3 regions of the Pseudomonas anuradhapurensis genome follow, and region 3 is predicted to be linked to each of the others. Evidence: predicted binding sites of a transcription regulator. Region 3 holds the regulator's gene; each other region holds the start of a gene.
What was found. The regulator FliA, encoded in region 3, starts transcription of late flagellar genes. The targets are predictions, from matches to a motif close to CTAAAGTTTNNNNNNNNNNNGCCGNTAA.

Region 1: the regulator FliA is predicted to act here: its motif matches at 3,537-3,564, upstream of motA (flagellar motor stator protein MotA).
Region 2: the regulator FliA is predicted to act here: its motif matches at 3,988-4,015, upstream of HU763_RS19070 (flagellar protein MotY).

The regions. Positions count from the first base shown of each region.
Region 1 is NZ_CP077097.1:4,788,222-4,794,140, forward strand. It holds gene orn (oligoribonuclease) at 1-250, opposite strand, end outside; gene rsgA (small ribosomal subunit biogenesis GTPase RsgA) at 396-1,427, shown strand; gene motB (flagellar motor protein MotB) at 1,604-2,617, opposite strand; gene motA (flagellar motor stator protein MotA) at 2,621-3,472, opposite strand; gene HU763_RS21980 (HDOD domain-containing protein) at 3,603-5,138, shown strand; gene HU763_RS21985 (rhodanese-like domain-containing protein) at 5,183-5,919, shown strand, end outside.
Region 2 is NZ_CP077097.1:4,158,873-4,164,791, reverse strand. It holds gene grxD (Grx4 family monothiol glutaredoxin) at 1-202, shown strand, start outside; gene bfr (bacterioferritin) at 260-733, opposite strand; gene HU763_RS19090 (bacterioferritin-associated ferredoxin) at 934-1,152, opposite strand; gene HU763_RS19085 (peroxiredoxin) at 1,376-1,978, shown strand; gene rnt (ribonuclease T) at 2,204-2,815, opposite strand; gene pyrC (dihydroorotase) at 2,875-3,921, opposite strand; gene HU763_RS19070 (flagellar protein MotY) at 4,052-5,002, shown strand; gene HU763_RS19065 (argininosuccinate synthase) at 5,267-5,919, shown strand, end outside.
Region 3 is NZ_CP077097.1:3,680,401-3,686,319, forward strand. It holds gene HU763_RS16925 (chemotaxis protein CheA) at 1-1,483, opposite strand, end outside; gene HU763_RS16930 (protein phosphatase CheZ) at 1,496-2,284, opposite strand; gene HU763_RS16935 (chemotaxis response regulator CheY) at 2,304-2,678, opposite strand; gene fliA (RNA polymerase sigma factor FliA) at 2,784-3,524, opposite strand; gene fleN (flagellar synthesis regulator FleN) at 3,521-4,363, opposite strand; gene flhF (flagellar biosynthesis GTPase FlhF) at 4,448-5,758, opposite strand; gene flhA (flagellar biosynthesis protein FlhA) at 5,770-5,919, opposite strand, start outside.

The DNA of each region.
Region 1 (5,919 bases), 1.1 Mb from region 3:
CTTCGGCCATACCGACCTTGCTCTCGCGCACGCGCTGGGTCAGGCCCGAAGCGCCATGGGTGCGGGTGTTCCACTCGTCCATGCGTGCCAACACTTCGTCACTGTGATGGATGGCAATCACCGGCCCTTCGGCCAGGGTGTTCAGCTCGCTGTCGGTAACGATGGTGGCCATCTCGATGATGACATCGCTGTCCGGATCCAGGCCGGTCATTTCCAGGTCGATCCAGATCAGGTTCTGTGGGTTTTGCATGCAGGGGCTCCTCGTATAGGCGTTCATAGTAGCGTAGTGGCCAGGGCACGCCCATTCACGGCACGCAAGCCAGCGAATTGATCCGCTGCCTGGCGTGCTAAACTGCCTGCCGTTTTCCACCCGCCTCACCACGCACGGAACCTTCATGGCCAAACGCCAGCTCAACCGCCGCCAGAACTGGCGCATCGAAAAAATCCAGAACGAGCGCGCCGCGCGTGCGGCCAAACGCGAGCAGCACGTGCTGCAGGAACTGGAGGGTGGCGACCTGGGGCCGGAGCAGCTGGGCCTGGTGATCGCGCACTTCGGTGTGCAGGTAGAAGTGGAGGCTCAGGACGGCGAAGCCGCAGGCCAGGTGTTCCGCTGCCATCTGCGCGCCAACCTGCCGGCATTGGTCACCGGCGACCGCGTGGTCTGGCGCGCGGGCAACCAGGGCATCGGCGTGATCGTCGCGCAGATGCCGCGCAGCACCGAGCTGTGTCGGCCGAACAACCACGGCCAGTTGAAGCCGGTGGCGGCCAACGTCGACCTGATCGTGATCGTCTTCGCTCCCGCTCCCGAACCGCACCCCAACCTGATCGACCGTTACCTGGTCGCGGCGGAGCACGCCGGTATTCGCCCGCTGCTGCTGCTGAACAAGGCCGACCTGATCGATGAGCAGAACGGCCCGGGCCTGCAGGCGTTGCTGGAGGTCTACCGCGAGCTGGGCTACCCGCTGCTGGAAGTATCGGCACACCAGGGTGACGGCATGCAACGCCTGCAGCAGATGCTCGACGGCCACATCAGCGTGTTCGTCGGCCAGTCGGGGGTGGGCAAGTCGTCGCTGGTCAACAGCCTGCTGCCGGACGCCGGTACCCGCGTCGGCGACCTGTCGGAATGGTCTGGCCAGGGCACCCACACCACCACCACCGCGCGGCTGTACCACTTCCCTAATGGCGGGGACCTGATCGACTCACCGGGCATCCGCGAATTCGGCCTCGGCCACGTCAGCCGCAGCGATGTGGAAGATGGCTTCATCGAGTTCCGCGACCTGTTCGGCACCTGCCGCTTCCGCGATTGCAAGCATGATCGCGAACCGGGCTGTGCGCTGCTCAAGGCGCTGGATGAGGGGCGCATCAAGCCGCAGCGCATGAGCAGCTACCGCTCCATCATTGCCAGCCTGCCGGAAGACGCTTACTGACCTGCCCGCTCCCGCAGGTACTACACAAGGCTCAAGGGCCACGCCAATCCTGTGGGAGCGGGCGTGCCCGCGAAGCAGGCACCGCGGTGGTTGGCACGGGCTTCGCCCGTGTTCGCGGGCAAGCCCGCTCCCACAGGTTCCGCGCTTGCTTCAGCTACAGCGCGATCCTGTAGGGTTTACTGCTCCTTGGTCTCATCCATCTTCAACGTCCCCTCTTCGAAGATGTTCAGCTTCTGGCGCAGTTCACGCGGCTGCATGGGTGCCTGCTCGGTCCCCCCTGGCACAGCCGGTGCCGCAGTGGCCGGAGGTGTAGGCTCGGCAGCCGGTGCTTCTGGCGCGCCCTGCTCACCCTCGATGTTGCGCTGGGCCTTTTTGGTCAGCACGATGATGTCGATGCGGCGGTTGACCGGGTTGAACGGGTTGTTGCGGTCGAACAGCGACGACGAGGCATAGCCCACCACCCGCGCCACCTGTCCATCCGGATAGCCACCGGCTACCAGCGCGCGACGGGCGGCGTTGGCGCGGTTGGCCGACAGCTCCCAGTTGCCGAACTCACCACTGCCTGCATACGGCTTGGCATCGGTGTGGCCGCTGATGCTGATCTTGTTCGGCACCGCCTTGATGGTGTCGGCCATGGCCAGCAGGATGTCTTCGAAGTACGGCTGCAGGCGCGCGCTGCCGATGTCGAACATTGGCCGGTTCTCGGCATCCATGATCTGGATGCGCAGGCCGTCCTGGGTGATCTCGAACAGGATCTGGTCCTTGAACTTCTGCAGCTGCGGGTTTTCCTCGACCTTGTTCTGCAGCTCCTGCAGCAACAACTCCAGGCGCTCGCGCTCGACCTGCTCGGCCATGGTCTCGACCTGGTCCTTGTCCAGCTGGATGCTGGTATCAGGCGTCGGCTCGGACTTGGTTTCGGGGTTGATGGTCTTTTCCGGCGCCAGCTGCGGCGAGCCACCCAGGTCGATGATGTAGGGCGTACCGCTTTCCGAGAAGCCGATCGGGTCCTTGAAGTAACCGGCGATGGCGATCTTCTGTTCCGGCGTGGCCGTGGACAACAGCCACAGCACCAGGAAGAACGCCATCATCGCCGTGGCGAAGTCGGCAAAGGCGATTTTCCAGGCGCCGCCGTGATGGCCGCCGCCATAGCGCTTGACGCGCTTGACGATGATGGGCTGATTGTTCTCCATGACTCAGCGACCGCGAACCGCTTGTTCCAGTTCGGCAAAGCTTGGGCGGTGCTTGGGGTACAGCACCTTGCGCCCGAATTCCACCGCCAGCGAAGGCGGCATGCCCGAGGCCGAGGCCACCAGCGAAGCCTTGATCGATTCGTAGAGGTTCAGTTCTTCCTTGGCATCGTGCTCCAGGCACTTGGCCAGCGGACCAAAGAAGCCGTAGGCCGCCAGAATACCGAAGAAGGTACCTACCAGCGCCGCACCCACATGGAGGCCGATGGAGGCCTGGTCACCCTCGCCGAGCGAGGCCATGGTCACCACGATGCCCAGTACCGCCGCAACGATACCGAAGCCTGGCATGCCGTCGGCGATGCCATTCACCGCATGCGACGGATGCTCGAGCTCTTCCTTCATGCTCAACAGCTCCATGTCGAACAGGCCTTCGAGCTCGTGCGGCGCCATGTTGCCGGTGGACATGATGCGCAGGTAGTCGCAGATGAAGGCGGTCATGCGCTCGTCGGCCAGCACTGTCGGGTACTTGGCGAAGATCGGGCTGGCTGCGGCATCCTCGATGTCGGCCTCGATGGCCATCATGCCTTCACGACGGCTCTTGTTGAGGATCTCGTACACCAGGCCCAGCACTTCCAGGTAGAAGGCATGGCTGAAGCGCGAGCCGAACATCTTCATCGACTTCTTGATGACGTGCATGGTCATGTGGCCAGGGTTGGCCTGCAGGAATGCACCGAAGGCCGCACCGCCGATGATCAGTACTTCGAACGGCTGGATCAGTGCCGCGATCTTACCGTGGGAGAGTACGTATCCGCCGAGCACGCTCGCGAATACGACGATGATGCCGATAATTTTAGCCATAGGTTCAAAGCACTTGCTGTCGTGGTCAGGGGAAGAGACGGGAGCCTGAAAACTCTTCTTCTACTTATCGGCAGAACTGCGCCAGACTATAGCCACTCATTGCGAAAAGCCAGTTCGGACTGATGTCAAAATGACAATTGAAACCAAGGTGCCCGCTCAGGCCCCGCGTACGCTAGAGGCCTGGGTAAAGCTGCTCGAGAGTATTCGCATCCCCGTGCCGAAGCACAGCTACGACCGGGTCATGAACGCCATCCACGATAGCCGCCGCTCGCTGCGCGATATCGCCGAACTGATGCAGGATAGCCCGGCACTGGTGCTGTCGGTGATGCGCGAAGCCAATCACCCCACCAACGCCAGCCTCGCCGAACCGGCCGAGAGCCTGGAAATCGCCCTCAACCGCCTCGGCCTGGAGCGCAGCGAACAGCTGCTCAAGCGCCTGCCGGCGGTGCCCGCCGAAGAGATCCCACCGGTACTGTGCCAGTTCCAGCTGATCAGCCAGCACGCCTCGCAGCAGGCCAGCGGCCTGTTCGCCAGCCGCCTGGCACGGCTGTGGCAGGAAATCCACTGGGGCAGCCTGCTGTTCCTGTCGCCACTCTGGCCGCTGGCGCTGGCCTACCCCAAGTTGCTCGACACCTGGGAACTGCGGGTTATCCACAAGGGCGAGGACGCCGCCCATGTCGAGCAGGAGCTGTTTGGCGTGCGCATTCTCACGCTGTGCCAGGCCATGGCAGAGTTCTGGCGCCTGCCACAATGGGTGACCCAGGGTTATCACCTGCTGCTGGACGAGCGCGAACAACTGGCCCAGGTGCTTGCCATCGCCCGCGACCCGGACCTGCTCAGCCAACAGCATCGCCTGGACGCCGAGCCTGGCCTGCGCCGCTGGTTCAACCAGCCGGCCAACACCGTGCTGCTGGCCAACAACCTGGCCCTGGCGGCGCAGGTGGGCTGGGACAACCCGCACCTGCTGCGCTGGCAGCTATTAACCGCACTGTACCTGCAGACCTCGCTGGAAGACGTGCAGCAACAGGTGCACCAGCAGGCTGCGGCAAGTGCGCGTCGCCACGCCCAGCACGCCCTGTTCCACCCGGCCGAAGCGCTGATCTGGCCTTGGCACCAGCGCCGTCCGCACCCGGACATGCTGGCACCGCCACCGCCCAGCAACGACGAGCTGACACGCTGGCGCAAGCTGTGCCAGCACCTGCTGGCCCAGCCCAGCCCGTTCACCAACAGCGTGCACCTGGCCACCCAGGCCCTCGAGGCCCTGCTGGCCTGCGGCATGCAGCGCGTCCTGCTGCTGAGCCTGGACAAGGCCAGCGATCAGCTGCGTGTGCAGCAGTTCGCCGGCCTGCCCAAGGAGGCCGGGGCGCTTGCCCTGCAAGTGTCAGAGAACAAACTGCTGCAAAAGCTGCTGGCCCAGGCCGGCCAATTGCGCATCACCCCGGAAAACCACAGCCAGCTCTCGGCGCTGCTGCCGGCCCCGCTGCGGGCGTTGTTCAACAGCGAACACGCACTGCTACGCTCGTTGGCGGTCAATGACCAAGTGTTGATGCTGGTGGTAGCCGACCAAGGCAGCCGACCCTTGGCCGATGTCAGCGTGCAAGCCTTCGGCAAGACGGCACAATGCACCGAGCGGGCGCTGTCGGTGTTCGCCAACCGCAAGGCCTGAGCCTTGCGCTACAATCGCCCCTCTTTCCACACTGGAGACCGTGGATGACTGACTTTTCCGGCCTGCCGTTGGTGATCGAAGCCGCAGACCTGCTGCCACGCCTGGACTCGAAACAGCTGATCCTGGTCGACCTGAGCAGCAGCAACCGCTATGTCAGCGGGCATATCCCCGGCGCACGCTTCGTCGAAGGCAAGCGCACCCAGCTCGGCCAGCCGCCTGCGCCCGGCTTGCTGCCGGCCCAGGCCGATCTGGAGAAGCTGTTCAGTGAACTCGGCCACCGCGACGACGCGGTATACGTGGTGTACGACGACGAAGGCGGTGGCTGGGCCGGGCGCTTCATCTGGCTGCTCGATGTGATCGGCCATAAGCACTATCACTACCTGAATGGCGGCATTCAGGCTTGGCCGGCCGACAAGCTCTCCACCGAAGTGCCCGCCAGCGGTAATTCCCCTGTGCAGCTGCGCATCGACACGGCGCCCACCGCCACCCGTGAGTACCTGCAAAGCCGCCTGGGCGCGCACGACCTGGTCATCTGGGATGCCCGTGGTCCGCAGGAGTTTCGCGGCGAGAAGGTGCTGGCAGCTCGGGGCGGCCATATTCCCGGCGCGATCAACTTCGAGTGGACAGCCGGCATGGACCTCAACGACCACCTGCGCATCCGCCCGGACATCGCCGAAGTCCTGCTGAACCTGGGGATCACCCCCGACAAGGAAGTGATCACCCATTGCCAATCCCACCGCCGCTCCGGTTTCACCTACCTGGTGGCCAAGGCCCTCGGCTA
Region 2 (5,919 bases), 480 kb from region 3:
GTTCGCCTACGTCGACATCCTGCAGAACCCGGAAATTCGCGCCAACCTGCCAAAATATGCCAACTGGCCGACTTTCCCGCAGCTGTGGGTAGCCGGTGAGCTGGTTGGCGGTAGCGACATCATGTTGGAAATGTTCGAGAAGGGTGAGCTGCAGACCCTGATCAAGGAAGCGGCTGCCAAGGCCAAGGCTTCCGAAGCCTGATTTTCCGGCAAGCATGAAAAAACCCGCTGAGAGCGGGTTTTTTCATGCGCCGGATATTTACTCTTCGCCCATCTGCGACTGCAGGTAGTTTTCGATACCGACCTTGTCGATGAGCCCCAGCTGGGTTTCCAGCCAGTCGATGTGTTCTTCCTCGGCTTCGAGGATGTCTTCGAGGATGTCGCGCGAGCCGAAGTCGCCAGCGGTCTCGCAGTGGGCGATGGCTGCCTTGAGGTCGACCAGGCCTTTCTGTTCGATCTTCAGGTCGCATTCGAGCATTTCTTTGGTGTGCTCGCCGATCAGCAGCTTGCCCAGGTCCTGGACGTTGGGGATGCCTTCGAGGAACAGAATACGCTTGATCAGTTTGTCAGCGTGCTTCATCTCATCGATGGATTCCTTGTACTCGTGCTTGCCGAGCTTGTTCAGGCCCCAATCTTCGTACATGCGCGCGTGCAGGAAGTACTGGTTGATTGCGACCAGCTCGTTTCCGAGGATCTTGTTGAGATGCTGGATGACGCTTACGTCGCCTTTCATGTCGGGTTCCTGCCCTGTAGAAGTGTGCCAATACCCCGAAGTTTGAGCCCGATACCTAGGTGTGTCAAACCTAAGTTATTGAATAATAAATGAAAATTAATAGGAATAAGAATGTTTGTGAACCGCGTTGGAACGCTAACTTATTGAATTCTGGGCATAAAAAAACCGGACGCAAGGTCCGGTTCTTGGAATTCTGGCTTTCAGGCGGCGGTAAATTCTACCGGGTAGGGCAGGGCTGCCTGGCTGACCTGAAGCTCGGTCAGGGTCTCGCGGACCACCTGCTTGGCCACGCAGGCGCATTTGCCACACTGGCTGGCGACGTTGGTCGCGGCGCGCACTTCCTTGTAACTGCAGCATCCTTCATAGATCGCATCGCGGATCTGTCCGTCGGTAACGCCGACACAAAGACACACATACATAGAGGCTGACCATCGTTGCTAGGCTCGATGGGGTGGAGCTTAATGTTAATGAGAATGCTTGTCAAAGGACTTTCTGGAAGGGCCGTGCTTGAGCGACCGGCGGTTGCTTCGTCGTTGGAGTCGGCCTGTCACCAGAAGCCGTGTATGATGGTTGGCCTTTGTTGGATGTCGGGCAGCCTGTCTGGCCCGGCAAACGGTTCTTCACCCTCATCAGGAGATTACAATGAGCGTACTCGTTGGTAAGAAAGCCCCCGATTTCACCGTTCCAGCCGTGCTGGGCAATGGCGAGATCGTCGACAGCTTCAACCTGGCTTCGGCCATCAAGGGCAAGTACGGCCTGGTGTTCTTCTACCCGCTGGACTTCACCTTCGTCTGCCCGTCCGAGCTGATCGCCCTGGACAACCGCATCCCTGACTTCCAGGCCCGCAACGTTGAAGTGATCGGTGTGTCGATCGACTCGCACTTCACCCACAACGCCTGGCGTAACACCCCGGTCAACAACGGCGGTATCGGCCAGGTCAAGTACACCCTGGCTGCCGACATGACCCACGAAATCTGCAAGGCCTACGACGTCGAGTCCGAAGGCGGCGTGGCTTTCCGTGGTGCCTTCCTGATCGACACCAACGGTGTGGTTCGTTCGCAGATCGTCAACGACCTGCCACTGGGCCGTAACATGGACGAGCTGCTGCGCCTGGTCGACGCCCTGCAGTTCCACGAAGAGCACGGCGAAGTCTGCCCTGCCAACTGGAAGAAAGGCGACAAAGGCATGAACGCTTCGCCAGAAGGCGTTGCTGCCTACCTGAGCGAGAACGCTGGCAAGCTGTAATTGCCGCGCGCATGAAAAAACCGGCCCTTTCGGCCGGTTTTTTTGTGTCTGGCTTCTGCGAGCGCTTTACGCGCCTATCGCGACACAAGGCCGCTCCTGCAGGTTTTATGCGAACCGAGCTGCGCCCAAGGTGGTGGGCAGGTATCCAGCATCTGGAGCGCAGCTCAAACTCCTTAGGAGCGGCCTTGTGTCGCGATGGGCCGCAAAGCGGCCCCGGATGTCAGATCAGTCGTTGAAATCGCGCCAGCCGCCCATCTCTTTCCAGCGGTTGACGATGCCGCAGAACAGCTCGGCAGTCTTCTCGGTGTCGTAACGGGCCGAGTGCGCTTCCCGCCCGTCAAAGTCGATGTCGGCGCTCTGGCAGGCCCGCGCCAGTACGGTCTGGCCGTAGGCCAGGCCCGCCAGGGTAGCGGTGTCGAAGCTGGAGAACGGGTGGAACGGGTTGCGCTTGAGGTCGTTGCGCATCACCGCTGCATTGAGGAAGCCAAGGTCGAAACTGCTGTTGTGGCCTACCAGAATCGCCCGCTTGCAGCCATTGGCCTTGAGCGCCTTGCGTACGCCACGGAAGATGTCGGTCAGCGCGCTTTCCTCACTCACCGCCATGCGCAGCGGGTGATCCAGCTTGATGCCGGTGAACTCCAGTGCGGCCGGCTCGATGTTGGCGCCTTCGAAGGGCTCAACCCGGTGGAAGTAGGTGTGCTCGGGGAATAGAAAACCCTTTTCGTCCATGCCGATGGTAACTGCGGCAATTTCCAGCAGGGCGTCGGTGGCGCTGTTGAAGCCACCGGTTTCAACGTCCACCACAACTGGCAGGTAGCCACGGAAGCGTTCGGCCATCGGGTGACGCGAACCGCTGCTGCCCTGGGTGTCGAGGTCGTCTTCGTAGAGGTCTTCGCTCACGCGTTTTCCTCCAGCAGGCGCCAGCGCAGTTTTTCGCCGGCGCGCAGCGGGACTACGGTCTGCTCGCCAAACGGCAGGCTGTCCGGGGCGGTCCATTCTTCGCGAACCAGGGTAATGGTGTCGGTGTTCGCCGGCAGGCCATAGAAGGCCGGGCCGTGCAGGCTGGCGAAGCCTTCCAGCTTGTCCAGCGCGTTACGCTGCTCGAACGCTTCGGCGTACATCTCGATGGCTGCGTAGGCGGTGTAGCACCCGGCGCAGCCGCAGGCAGCTTCCTTGGCGTGGCGGGCGTGCGGGGCCGAGTCGGTGCCCAGGAAGAACTTCGGGTTGCCGCTGGTGGCGGCGTCCAGCAGTGCCACCTGGTGGGTGTTGCGCTTGAGGATCGGCAGGCAGTAGAAGTGCGGACGAATGCCGCCCACCAGCATGTGGTTGCGGTTGTACAGCAAATGCTGGGCGGTAATGGTCGCGCCGACGTTGGCCGGGGCCTCGCTGACGAACTGGGCGGCATCGCTGGTGGTGATGTGCTCGAACACCACTTTCAGCGTCGGGAAGCGTTCGACCACACGGCGCATGTGCTCATCGATGAAACGCTTCTCGCGGTCGAACACGTCGATCTCGCTGCGCGTCACTTCGCCGTGCACCAACAGTGGCATGCCGACTTCTGCCAGCGCCTCGATGGCCGGGAAGATATTGTCGATGCTGGTCACGCCCGAGTCGGAGTTGGTGGTAGCACCGGCTGGGTACAGCTTGGCGGCATGCACGAAGCCGCTGGCCTTGGCCGCGCGGATGTCCTCGGGGCTGGTGCGGTCGGTGAGGTACAGCACCATCAGCGGCTCGAAGCGGCTGCCGGCCGGCCGGGCGGCGAGGATGCGCTCACGGTAGGCGCCGGCCTCGGCAGCATTGCGAACCGGTGGAACCAGGTTGGGCATGATGATGGCACGGGCGAAGGTACGCGCCACGTCGCCAACGGTGTGGGGCAGGACGGCACCATCGCGCAGATGGATGTGCCAGTCGTCGGGACGCAGGAGGGTCAGGCGATCGGACATTGGGGATTCCAGGCGGGTCGAACTCAAGCCCCAATGCTACCGGAAAACCCTGGGGCGAGCACGGCTATCAAGTTTTCCGCCTGACGTCCGATAGCCTGCAGGTAAGCCGTCAGAATTTGTGGAGCCGCCCGTGCGCCAGCGTTACCTAGCCCTAATGACCCTGTTCGCCAGTCTGCCGGCCGGCGCGCTGACCTTCCAGACACGCATGGAGAACATTGCCTGGAAGGTCGAGGGTGACCAGTTCGAATGCCGGCTGGTGCAGCCGATCGACGGCTTTGGCAGTGGTGAGTTCGTGCGCCGTGCGGGCGAACAGCCGGTGTTCCAGCTGCGTTCGGACAGCAACGCGCTGGGTGCCGGCACCGCGACCTTGCTGGCCGCCGCTGCGCCGTGGCAACCCGGGCGCAGCGACATCAACCTGGGCAGCGTGCGCATGGCCCGCACTGGCGTGTTGTTCAGCTCGTCGCAGGGCCAGGCCAGCCGGCTGATCAATGGCCTGCTCGACGGCCGCAGCACCGTAGTGCGCAATTATGCCGGCGAGGCGGGCAGGCCGATGGAAGTGCGGGTGCTGCCGGTCAGCTTTGCCAAGGCCTACAGCGACTACCAGGCCTGTGCCGGCAAGCTGCTGCCGATGAACTATGACCAGGTGCGCCAGACCCAGGTAGGCTTCCCTGGCGGCGGTTTCGAACTGGATCAGTCGGCCAAGGCGCGGCTGGATGTCATCCTCGACTACATGAAGGCCGACCCGACAGTGAACCATGTCGAACTCAACGGCCACTCGGACAACAGCGGCAACCGCCTGACCAACCGCGATATGTCGCGCCGCCGCGCACTGGCCGTGGCTGACTATCTGAAGGCTCATGGCGTGCCGGAAGAGCAGATCGTGGTGCGCTTCCATGGCGAGCGTTACCCGCTGGCGAAGAACAATAGTGCTGCCAATCGGGCGCGGAATCGCCGGGTGAATATCGAGCTGGACCGGGTAGCAGTGGTGGAGAAGGCGGTTGAACAGCCGGCGCCTGCTGTTGCTCCTGCGCCCGCTCCAGCCGGTCCGGCTGCTGCTGCGCCGGGGGCGAAAACACCCTGAATCCAGAGGGGCGCATGGCAGGGGATTGCGTCAGGGCCACCCGCTGTTCGTCACAACGCCTTCAGCGCCTGTCAGATCGAGCGCCGCGCCGGCGGCGCTCGATCTCATAGGCACCAAAGATGCCAGGGCGTGCCCTTTGGCAATCGCCGTCGCCCTTCCGACAGTTCCTGTCGCTTTGTCGTCAGAAGCTGTCGCCCCACTGTAAATTTATTTGCAACGCCGTTAGAATCGACGCCTTTCCGTACAACCCCGTGGAGTGATGGCATGGCGGACGTAAAAAAGGTCGTACTGGCGTATTCCGGCGGCCTTGATACTTCGGTGATTCTCAAGTGGCTGCAGGATACCTACAACTGCGAAGTGGTGACCTTCACCGCTGACCTCGGGCAGGGCGAAGAGGTCGAGCCGGCCCGCGCCAAGGCCCAGGCAATGGGCGTTAAAGAGATCTACATCGACGACCTGCGCGAAGAGTTCGTGCGTGATTTCGTGTTCCCGATGTTCCGCGCCAACACCGTCTACGAAGGTGAGTACCTGCTGGGTACCTCCATCGCACGTCCGCTGATCGCCAAGCGCCTGATCGAAATCGCCAACGAAACCGGCGCTGACGCCATTTCCCACGGCGCCACCGGCAAGGGTAACGACCAGGTGCGTTTCGAGCTGGGTGCGTATGCCCTGAAACCAGGCGTCAAGGTCATCGCTCCATGGCGCGAGTGGGACCTGCTGTCCCGCGAAAAGCTGATGGACTATGCCGAGAAGCATGGTATTCCGATCGAGCGTCACGGCAAGAAGAAGTCGCCATACTCGATGGACGCCAACCTGCTGCACATCTCCTACGAAGGCGGTGTCCTGGAAGATACCTGGACCGAGCACGAAGAAGACATGTGGCGCTGGAGCGTCTCGCCCGAGAACGCCCCGGACCA
Region 3 (5,919 bases):
TACGCGGCTTGCCTGCAGCCTCACGTTCTTCAGGCATTTCCACGCCGTGGTCGACCGCGTTGCGCACCAGGTGCACCAACGGGTCGGCCAGGGCCTCGACCAGGTTCTTGTCGAGGTCGGTTTCTTCACCGACCAGCTCCAGGTTGATCTCTTTCTTCAACTGGCGGGCCAGGTCACGTACCAGGCGCGGGAAGCGGCCGAAGACTTTCTTGATCGGCTGCATGCGGGTTTTCATCACCGCGGTCTGCAGGTCGGCGGTGACCACGTCGAGGTTGGACACGGCCTTGGACATGGCCTCGTCGCCGCTGTTCAGGCCCAGGCGCACCAGGCGGTTACGCACCAGCACCAGTTCGCCGACCATGTTCATGATCTCGTCCAGGCGCGCGGTATCAACCCGCACGGTGGTTTCCGCTTCGCTGGCGCCGTGCTTGTCGGCAGCCGGGGCCGGCGCGCGTGGCGCCGCAGCAGGCTTGCTGGACGCTGCGGGAGCCGCAGCAGGGGCTGGCGCTGCGGCAGGCTTGGCCACTGGCTGGCTGTCGGCCTTGGCGGCAGCCGGCGCTTGCACCTTGGCCGCAGCGGGGGTTTCGGCAGCGACCACTTCGCCGCCGAACTTGCCCTTGCCGTGCAACTGGTCCAGCAGCGCCTCGAACTCGTGCTCGCTGATTTCGTCACCACCGGCGCCAGGGGCAGCGGCGGCAGGCGCCGAGGCCTTGGCGGCCGGCAAGGCATCAGCCTGGAACGTGCCCTTGCCATGCAACTGGTCGAGCAGCGATTCGAATTCGGCGTCGGTAATCTCGTCGCTGGCCGCTACCGGCGCACTGGCGACCGCTGGCGCGGCAAGCTCGGCACTGAACTGGCCTTTGCCGTGCAACTGGTCGAGCAGCGATTCGAACTCGGCGTCGGTGATCTCGTCACCTTCGCCACTGACGGTCTCACCCTGCAGCTGCTCGTCGGCTGCAGCTTGCGCCTTGACCGCATCGAGCGAGTCGAGCAACTGCTCGAACTCGCTGTCGGTGATGTCCTGCTCTTCGGCGGCAGCCTCGACAACCGGCTCCGCTGCCGCAGCGGCAGGCGCTTCGGCTTCTTGCGCAGCGCCCGGCTCGGCCAGGCGCGACAACGCCGCCAGCAGCTCGGGGGTGGCCGGGGTCACTTCGCTGCGTTCGCGCACCTGGCCAAACATGCTGTTGACCGTATCCAGTGCCTCGAGCACCACATCCATCAGTTCCGCATCGACCCGGCGCTCACCTTTGCGCAGGATGTCGAACACGTTCTCGGCGATATGGCAGCACTCCACCAGCTCGTTGAGCTGGAGGAAGCCGGCGCCCCCTTTTACAGTGTGGAAACCGCGAAAGATCGCATTGAGCAGGTCGGCATCGTCGGGCCGGCTTTCCAGCTCGACCAGTTGCTCGGACAGTTGCTCAAGAATTTCGCCGGCTTCTACCAGGAAATCCTGGAGGATTTCTTCATCGGCGCCGAAGCTCATCAAAGGTGCTCCTTAAAAACCCAGGCTGGACAGCAGATCATCGACATCGTCCTGACCGGACACGACGTCTTCACGCTTATCGGCATGAATCTGCGGACCTTCACCCCGAGTCGGATGTTTTTCTCGATCTTTTTCTGCGCGCAGTTGATCGTGGTCATGCTGGATACCCGCAAAGCGGTCGACCTGGCTGGCCATCAGCACCAGTTTCAGCAGGTTGCTTTCCACTTCGGTCACCAACGCGGTGACGCGCTTGATCACTTGGCCGGTCAGGTCCTGATAGTCCTGGGCCAGCAGAATGTCGTTGAGGTGGCCGGCAACCTTGCGGTTACCTTCGGCGCTGTGCGTCAGGAAACTGTCAACCCGCTTCACCAGGTCGCGAAACTCCGGCGCAGCCACTTCACGGCGCATGAAACGCTGCCAGTCGCTGCTCAGGGCCGCAGCCTCGCTGGCCAGGTCGTTGAGCACCGGGGTGCTTTCCTCGACCAGGTCCATGGTGCGGTTGGCCGCGCCCTCGGTGAGCCTGACCACGTAGGACAGGCGCTCGGTGGCGTCGGTTATCTGCGACACCTCCTCGGCCTGCGGCATGGTCGGGTCGATCTGGAAACTGACAATGGCACTGTGCAGCTCACGGGTGAGCTTGCCGACTTCCTGGTACAGGCCGCGGTCGCGGGTCTGGTTCAGCTCGTGGATCAGCTGCACCGCCTCGCCGAACCGGCCGTGCTCAAGGCTTGCGACCAGTTCCTGGGCATGCTTCTTCAGGGTCGACTCGAACTCGCCCAAAGACGTTTGTGATGAATCCATGGCGCCCCCCTGACGAGACTCAGCCGTTGACGCGTTCGAAGATCTTCTCGATCTTTTCCTTGAGCACCTGGGCGGTGAACGGCTTGACCACATAGCCATTGACCCCGGCCTGGGCCGCTTCAATGATCTGGTCGCGCTTGGCCTCGGCGGTCACCATCAGTACCGGCATGGCTTTCAGCTTGTCGCTGGCACGCACCTTGCGCAGCAGGTCGATGCCGGACATGCCGGGCATGTTCCAGTCGGTCACCAGGAAATCGTAGTGGCCGTTCTCCAGCATCGGCAGCGCCGTGATGCCGTCATCGGCCTCCTCCGTGTTGGTGAAGCCCAGGTCACGCAACAGGTTCTTGATGATCCGCCGCATCGTCGAAAAGTCGTCAACGATGAGGATTTTCATGTCTTTGTTCAAGTAGACCTCCAAGCAGTCTCTAACGCGCTCGGCCCCGAGCACGCATTCAATCAATTGGGTACAACGTGGAAAACGACTGCAACGACACCGGGTTCAACGCGCCCGCCATTCGCCCAGGCGGCTGCGCAGGCGCGCGGCACACTGGCTGTGCAACTGGCTGACTCGCGACTCGCTGACCCCAAGCACCTCACCGATTTCCTTGAGGTTCAGCTCTTCGTCGTAGTACAGCGCCAGCACCAGGCGCTCACGCTCCGGCAGGTTGGCGATGGCCTCGGTCAGGGCCGCCTGGAAGCGCTCGTCCTCCAGGCCACGTGCAGGTTCGACCTGACCACTGGCACCATCCTCATGCAACCCTTCGTGCTCGCCGTCCTGCAGCAGGTCGTCGAAGCTGAACAGGCGGCTGCCCAGGGTATCGTTCAAGATCCCGTAGTAATCATCGAGACTCAACTGGAGTTCGGCAGCAACTTCATGATCTTTAGCGTCACGCCCGGTTCTGGCCTCCACGGCACGCATCGCGTCACTGACCATGCGCGTGTTGCGGTGCACCGAACGTGGCGCCCAGTCGCCCTTGCGCACTTCGTCGAGCATGGCGCCGCGAATACGAATGCCAGCGTAAGTTTCAAAGCTGGCGCCCTTGCTGGCATCGTACTTGTTGGCCACTTCCAGCAGGCCGATCATGCCGGCCTGGATCAGGTCCTCGACCTGCACGTTGGCCGGCAACCGCGCCAACAGGTGGTAGGCGATGCGCTTGACCAATGGGGCGTAGCGCTCGATCAGCTCGTACTGCGCGTCTTTCGATGCTCGGCTGTACATCTTGAAACCACTCGCATTCATAACACGGGTCCCGCGCTGGTGGGTTGCACCAGGCGCTCGACAAAGAATTCCAGGTGACCGCGCGGGTTGGCCGGCAGCGGCCAGCTGTCGACCTTCTGCGCAATCGCCTTGAATGCCAGGGCGCACTTGGAGCGAGGGAAGGCTTCGTAGACGGCGCGCTGCTTCTGCACGGCCTTGCGCACGCATTCGTCATACGGCACGGCGCCCACGTACTGCAGGGCGACATCGAGGAAGCGGTCGGTGACCTTGGTCAGCTTGGCAAACAGGTTGCGCCCTTCCTGCGGGCTCTGGGCCATGTTGGCCAACACGCGGAAGCGGTTCATGCCGTAGTCGCGGTTGAGCAGCTTGATCAGGGCATAGGCATCGGTGATGGACGTGGGTTCGTCACACACCACCAGCAGCACTTCCTGGGCCGCGCGGACGAAGCTGACCACCGAGTCACCAATACCGGCAGCGGTGTCGATCACCAGCACGTCGAGGTTGTCGCCGATTTCGCTGAACGCCTGGATCAACCCGGCATGCTGGGCCGGGGCCAGGTGCACCATGCTCTGGGTGCCCGAGGCCGCCGGGACGATGCGCACACCGCCAGGGCCCTGCAGCATCACGTCACGCAGCTCGCAGCGCCCCTCGATGACATCGGCCAGGGTGCGCTTGGGCGTAAGGCCGAGCAACACGTCGACGTTGGCCAGGCCCAGGTCGGCGTCGAGCAGCATGACCCTGCGGCCGAGCTCGGCCAGCGCCAGAGACAAGTTCACTGAAACGTTAGTCTTGCCGACGCCACCTTTGCCACCGGTCACGGCGATCACCTGTACGGGATGCATGCTACCCATGTCTGTTATTTACCTTGTCTCGCTGGGACTCAGGCCACACGTGGGGCAATTCTGCGTACCCCTTGGCATAGCTACCTTGCACACGCTTCATCATCAACCCGCTCGCCGTGGGTTGTGATAGAGATCAGCGAACATGTCGGCCATGGCCTCTTCGCTGGGCTCGTCCTGCTGCTGCACATTGACCGCACGCGACACCAACTGGTGCCCTCGCGGCAGGTGCAGGTCGTCAGGAATGCGCGGCCCATCGGTCAGGTAGGCCACTGGCAGTTCATGACTGATGGCAAGGCTCAGGACATCACCCAGGCTTGCCGTTTCATCGAGTTTGGTCAGGATGCAGCCGGCCAGACCGCAGCGTTTGTAGCTGTGGTAGGCGGCGGTCAGCACCTGCTTCTGGCTGGTGGTGGCCAGGACCAGGTAGTTCTTCGCGGCAATGCCGCGCCCGGCCAGGGTTTCCAGTTGCATGCGCAGGGCCGGGTCGCTGGCCTGCAGGCCAGCGGTATCGATCAGCACCACGCGCTTGCGCAGCAGTGGCTCCAGCGCCGCAGCCAGTGACTGGCCAGGGTCGACGTAGGTCACCGGTACGTTGAGGATGCGGCCCAGGGTCTTGAGTTGCTCCTGCGCACCGATGCGGAAGCTGTCCATGCTTACCAGCGCCAGGTTGTGGGCGCCGTACTTGAGTACGTAACGCGCGGCCAGCTTGGCCAAGGTGGTGGTCTTGCCCATGCCGGCAGGGCCGACCATGGCGATCACCCCGCCCTCTTCGATCGGCTCGATCTCGGGGATGTCGATCATCCGCGCCAGGTGCGCCAGCAACATGCGCCAGGCCTGGCGTGGCTCGTCGATTTCGGCGGTCAGGTCGAGCAGCTCACGGGCGATCGGGCCAGACAGGCCGATGCGCTGCAGGCGGCGCCAGAGCGTGGCCTGCTGCGGCTTGCTGCCCTGCAGCTGGTTCCAGGCCAGCGAGCCGAGCTGTACTTCCAGCAGCTCGCGCAGGCCAGACAGCTCGGAGCGCATGGCATCGACCAGGCGCGCATCGACCGGCGCCGCAGCCGGGGCTGCAGCGGCAGGCGCGGGGGCGTCGACGTGTGGTTCGATCAACGGCTCGGCGGCGGTCAGCGACTGCCCGGCGAACAATTGGCGGTTGTTGTCGCTGCTGTCCGGGCGGGGATCCAGCTCGGCACGGGCAGTGGCGATGCGCGTATGGGTCTTGCGCAGCTCTTCTTCCAGCTCGGCATTGGGCACACGCGGGGCCAGGGCGGACAGCTTGTAGTCCAGCGCAGCCGTCAGTTCGACACCTCCGGCGATGCGGCGGTTGCCGATGATGGCGGCATCAGCGCCCAGCTCATCACGGACCAGCTTCATGGCCTGACGCATATCGGCGGCGAAAAATCGCTTAACTTGCATTATCCACTACCTCAGCCGTTAGGGCCCACGGTGGCAACGATGGTGACTTGCTTGTTGTCCGGTATTTCCTGATACGCCAGAACATGCAAATTCGGTACAGCCAGGCGACCGAAACGCGACAGCATGGCGCGGATCGGGCCGGCGACCAGGAGGATGGCCGG